Linked DNA regions of Lichenihabitans psoromatis. The protein of the gene in region 2 binds, or shares a complex with, the protein of the main gene of each other region. Links are inferred from orthologs where the notes say so. Each region holds a gene or a part of one and is shown on either strand. Other genes may lie near its edges.

The links.
Region 1: the proteins of EY713_RS13530 (region 2) and dapF are in contact, whole or in part, in a solved structure (PDB 5YGU), measured with the Escherichia coli proteins. The link is inferred for Lichenihabitans psoromatis from one-to-one orthologs.

Annotation. Positions count from the first base shown.
Region 1 is NZ_CP036515.1:214,220-216,991, forward strand. It holds dapF (diaminopimelate epimerase), read left to right. Parts: upstream 1-834; coding sequence 835-1,710; downstream 1,711-2,772. Other genes in the region: EY713_RS01070 (hypothetical protein), read right to left, coding at 1-645; mtaB (tRNA (N(6)-L-threonylcarbamoyladenosine(37)-C(2))-methylthiotransferase MtaB), read left to right, coding at 1,797-2,772. UniProt on the Escherichia coli protein: Involved in the succinylase branch of the L-lysine biosynthesis and in the biosynthesis of the pentapeptide incorporated in the peptidoglycan moiety. Catalyzes the stereoinversion of LL-2,6-diaminopimelate (L,L-DAP) to meso-diaminopimelate (meso-DAP).
Region 2 is NZ_CP036515.1:2,915,124-2,918,026, reverse strand. The notes cover bases 1-2,898. They hold EY713_RS13530 (RNA pyrophosphohydrolase), read left to right. Parts: upstream 1-1,146; coding sequence 1,147-1,650; downstream 1,651-2,898. Other genes in these bases: EY713_RS13520 (TIGR00645 family protein), read right to left, coding at 2,703-2,898; mepA (penicillin-insensitive murein endopeptidase), read left to right, coding at 1,739-2,689; EY713_RS13535 (class I SAM-dependent methyltransferase), read right to left, coding at 171-821; EY713_RS13540 (aldo/keto reductase), read left to right, coding at 1-158. In the rest of the region: more of EY713_RS13520, read right to left, coding at 2,899-2,903. UniProt on the Escherichia coli protein: Master regulator of 5'-end-dependent mRNA decay.

The sequences.
Region 1 (2,772 bases), 2.7 Mb from region 2 along the record:
CATGTGCCGCCGACTTTTCTTGGCGATCGGTGCGGCGCCAGCGCCTTTTTCGTCGAAGCCGACCACGACCGTGTAGTCTTCCTGTGCTTGCGCCGAGACGAACTGAACCGCGATCGGGTCCGACACAAGAGAAAAGTCTCCCTGACTCTGGCCGCCCGGTACCGTCACCGGAATGCGATAGAACTTCGAAAGAATGACCTGTTGGGTCTTTTCGTTACGGATCGCGATGCGGATCGGCGCCGTGAACGAACCAGCCGTTCCGGCCGGGCCGATCAACACACGCCCCTCGAGCCCGACTTTCAGCACGAGATTGCTGCCGACGTGGGAGCATTCGCGAACGACGTCGCCAAGCGAATATTGATATTTGACCGACGCATTGGATTGGTCAGCGCCCGCATAGGTTCGGAGCGATGCCGTGCCGTCCAGTACCTCGACGTTCGGACATTCGAGCTTTTCCTCGATTGCGGCCGGCTTCGCCGGTCCCACGTTCAAGTTATTGAACGCAATCAGGTTGCCCAGCATCGTGCCGTTATCGGAGGTCTTCGGCTCGAAGCCGCTCGTCCCGCCGCACCCGCTCAGAACGATCGGGATGATCGTGCAAAAACCGATCCTGGCAATCCGCCCGGCAGCACCACTAACCGTCATCCTACGCTCCCGATTCCGACATCCTTGGGGGTCCGGCCAATCAGAAATCAGCCCGCCGCCAAAGGCTCAGCTTACGCCTCGCATCAGGCCCTTATACCAGCTTTGCGCCGCGTCACCAGACGAGGCCGTCGCGCTTGGTTGATTCTTGGCCCTGGCGAGCGACAGGCAAATCGCCTATATGGCCCGATCATGACATCAGCCGCTGCAGCGATCGACGCGCCTTTGCGCTTCGCGAAGATGAACGGAATCGGCAACTCGATCCTGGTCGTCGACACACGCGGCCATGCAGCGCTCGACGAGGCGACGGCGCGATTCCTCGGCGCTCGACCGGGGCTCGGTTTCGACCAATTGATGGCGATCGGGGATGGGCGCGGCGCGGGCCGCCCGCCCTTCGTCGATATCTTCAACCAAGATGGGTCAAAGGCGGGCGCTTGCGGCAATGGCACGCGTTGCGTCGCATGGTTCCTGCTCGAGGGGAGCGCCGACCAGTCAGTGACGGTTGAAACGGTTGCGGGCGAGTTGGTCTGCAGGCGCCAGCCGGACGGCCTTTTCACGGTCGACATGGGGGTCCCGCATGTCGGATGGCATGACATTCCGCTGCGTGACGCGATTGAGGACACGACATCCTTCGCCCTGGAGCCGACCTCGGCCTGGATCGAGGCGCTCGGACCGGTGTCGGCTGTAAGCATGGGCAACCCCCATGCAGTGTTCTGGATCGCCCCCGATGCTCCGCAGCCTCCGCTCGCGACGCTCGGCCCTGCCCTCGAACATCATCCCATGTTTCCGGACCGGGCCAATATCTCCTTCGCCCGTGTGATGTCACCCACCTTGATCCACCTCGATGTGTGGGAACGCGGTGCCGGCTTGACCAAGGCATGCGGCTCGGCGGCTTGTGCGACACTGGTTGCGGCGGTGCGTAACCATCGTGTCTTGCGGCGCGCCGATGTGGTGCTGCCGGGCGGAACACTGACGATCGAGTGGCGTGACACCGACCAGCACGTCTTGATGACAGGGGCGGTCGAGCTCGAACATCGGGGTCTGGTCGACCGGAATGCGACGGCTTGACGGCGATCGATGGCGACGCGCGCTCTCGCGCCTCTGTCGAGGTGGTGACGTTCGGTTGCCGCCTCAACATCGTCGAATCCGATGCCATGCGGTCGAGCGCGTCGCGAGCCGGTCACGCCAATCTCGCGATCGTGAACACCTGCGCCGTGACGGCAGAGGCCGTGCGACAGGCGCGGCAATCCATTCGGCGGCTGGCTCGCGACAATCCCGAGCGTCCAATCGTCGTGACCGGATGTGCGTCAGCGATCGATCCGGATGGATTTTCGGCGATGCCGGAGGTCAGCCATGTCGTGGCCAACAGCACCAAAACCGCTCTCGCCACGTGGTCGGGCCTTCCGCGAACGCAGGCAACCGCATCGAACGTCAGGGGTTTGGCGGCGCCGATCGAGACGATCCACACGCGAGGATTTCTCGAAATTCAGAACGGCTGCGATCATCGCTGTACGTTCTGCGTCATTCCATTCGGCCGTGGAGCGTCGCGCTCCATCGCACCCGCCACGATCCTCGAGCGCGCCCGAACCATGCTGGAAAACGGCATCCGCGAGATCGTCTTGACCGGCGTCGACATCACATCTTACGGCAGCGATCTTCCAGACGAACCGAAGCTCGGAACACTCGTGCGGACGCTGCTCGCCGCCCTGCCAGACCTGCCGCGCCTGCGGCTATCCTCGATCGATTGCATTGAGGCGGATTCCGACCTCATCACCGTCATCGCCGACGAGGATCGGTTCATGCCGCATCTTCACCTATCGCTGCAATCGGGCTCTGACCTGATCCTCAAGCGCATGAAGCGGCGGCACGGGCGCGGCGACGCGGTCGCGTTCTGCCAAAAGCTCAAAGCGCTGCGGCCCGACATGGTGTTCGGCGCCGATATCATCACCGGATTTCCGACCGAAACCGAGGCCCACTTCGCCGACAGCGTGGCCTTGATCGAGGATTGCGGGCTGACGCATCTTCACGTCTTTCCCTATTCGCCACGGCCCGGCACACCGGCGACCCGCATGCCACAGGTCCCGCGCGACACCGCGAGGGAACGGGCCGCGGCCCTACGCGCGGTCGGTG
Region 2 (2,903 bases):
GGCTCGACAACGTGATGGCGATCCCGAAAGCCTCGACTGTCGCGCATGTCGAGGACAATCGTGGTGCGATGGACCTTGTCCTCAACAGCGATGACCTCGCCGAGATCGATGCCGCTTTTCCGCCGCCCCGGCGCAAGACGCCGCTCGACATGCTCTAAGGGGTTATCGCGTCAGACGCGAAGATCCGCCTGAGACACGTTGAAGATCGAGGCACCGGTGTAGCCGTGCCAGTGATGCTCCGGAATATTGGCCTCAATCAGAGCCGCTTCACCGAACCGGGCCGGCAAGTCGTAACGATCCGTGATCGTGAAGATCATCCCGATCGTCTGCTGCAGGAAATCCACCCCGAAGCGACGAACGTGGATCATATCGCCGAATTTGGCCTGCTTGTCGGCGATGGTGCCGTTCATCAACTCGTCGGTGAACGATCCCGGAAGGATCGGCATGCTGAACATCATTCTGCCGCCCGGCTTGAGCGCTTTTGCGAGCCGGATCAGCACGGCGGAATAATTGCACTCGATATGTTCCAGCACGTGATTGTGGACGATGAGATCATGCGTGCCAGGCGACAGCGCGAACACGTCGCGGCAGAGATCGAAGGGTTCGACGCCGAGACCCGGATAGCGCGACGGGTCGATGTCGACGGCCCGATAGCTTGCGCCACCGATCGTTTGCAACAGGGCGGACAAGCCACGCTCGGGGGCAAAATGCAGGATGTTGGATCCGTTCGCGGGGGCGAACTCCGCGATGTGCAAGGCCGCGACGCGCGTCCGTTCCAGTGAGCCGCATTGCACGCAGCGGACCTTAGGTCGCTTGGGCATGTCCGTGAAGGCCGTGCCTCCGCAAATGTTGCATCGCATTCTGGCCCGGCACCCCGATCACGCGCGAGCCTCCCGAGGTCCGCAACCGCCTCCGATGTCTCACGAGTGCGGATGCGAGACAAGCCGTCGCGCCGTCCTGTTATCGGTGCGAGCTTTACGATTTAGCTTGGGAGTTCGCACAAAAGCGTTGAAACTAAGGTCGAGAATGTGGGCGACCCAAGGGTTCGGTCGACCCAACATTGATATGGAAGCGGTTCCATCGGCCAGACGATCCGCCGCGAGGCTGTCCGATGTTGACCCGCTCTAGGAACCGGGGTTGCGAGTCATGCAGTTCGTCTATCGCCCCTGCGTGGGCATCGCTTTATTCAATCGTCAGGGGCTTGTCTTCATCGGCCGTCGCCGGAACAAGCGCACCATGGACAATGTGGCGCCCGGCTACGAATGGCAAATGCCACAGGGCGGTGTCGACATGGGTGAACAACCCCATGCGGCCGCGATTCGCGAGTTGAAGGAAGAGACGAACGTGTCGAGCGCGTCCCTGCTCGGAGAGGCGCCGCGGTGGCTCAGCTATGACCTGCCGACCGATATTTCGCGCAAGGTCATGAAGGGTCGTTTCAAGGGCCAGACGCAAAAATGGTTTGCGTTCCGGTTCGAGGGCGATGATAGCGAAATCAATATCGATCATCCCGAGGGCGGTCATAAACCGGAATTCGACGCTTGGCGGTGGGAAAGCCTCGAGCGATTGCCCGACTTGATCATCCCGTTCAAACGCGAGGTCTATGTCGCGGTCGTGGACGAGTTCAAGCGATTTGCGGCCGTGAACGTCTGAGAGAAACCGATCTCGCCCAAACCGTTGTCACGGGTCACGACCCATCAACATCCTCTCGCCACGATCGCGAGATGGCATGGGAGGCGATATGACAAAGCACAGAGCCAAGCACCGAGCGAACGTGTTGCTGACCCTGGCCGGCGCTCTTCTGCTGCTTGCCGGGGCGCCAGCGGCGCGGGCTCAAGATCGCGGGACGCTGGACCCAAAACCGCTGCCGCCGCTTACCAATCCGAACGACCCCCATGTTCCGGCCAAGCAGATCTTCGGCCGGGTCACCACGCCTGCCGATCTGCAGGCGCGATCGATCGGCTTCTATGCTCATGGCTGTCTTGCCGGGGCCGAGGCTTTGCCGATCAATGGATCGGCTTGGCAAGTCATGCGGCTATCTCGCAACCGCAATTGGGGCAATCCGGCGCTGATCGCCTTTCTCGAGCGCTTCGCCAAATCTGTGCCATCGATCAATGGCTGGCCGGGTCTCCTGGTCGGGGACGTCTCGCAGCCACGCGGCGGCCCGATGCTGACGGGCCATGCCTCGCATCAGGTCGGGCTCGACGCGGACATCTGGCTCAGCCCCATGCCGAGCCGGACGCTGTCACGCGAAGAGCGCGAGATGATGTCGGCCACCAATGTCGTGCGACCGGACGGGCTCGCTGTCGATCCCTCCAGATGGACCCCGCAGCATCTCGCGCTGATCGAGGCGGCAGCCGAACAGCCTGAGGTCGAGCGGATTTTCGTCAACCCGGCGATCAAGAAAGCCATTTGCGAGCAGGCGACCGGCGACCGTAGCTGGTTGACGAAGGTGCGCCCGATGTATGGGCACAATTACCATTTCCATGTGCGGATCAAATGCCCGGCGGGCAACAGCAGTTGCCAGTCCCAGGATCCGGTTCCGCCTGGTGAGGGCTGCGACGCGTCTCTCGCCCGTTGGTTCACGCCCGCGATCCTGCATCCACGGCTGAACCCCAACGCCAAGCCAAACCCGGGCCTCACGATGGCGCAGCTACCCGCCGCATGCAGGCAGGTGCTGGTCGCTCAATAAAACTTGGGTTGGCTTAGGCGTGGTCGCCGGCAAGCCGATCGGTCCAGGCCAAAAGCAGGCTGGAGATCACGAAGGTCAGGTGGATCACGACGCCCCAGGTCATTTCACGATCGCTGACCGCGCTCATGTTCATGAAGTAGCGCAGCAGTTGGATGCCCGAGATCGCGACGATCGAGGACATCAGCTTCAGCTTCAAGCCGCTGAAGTCGATGGT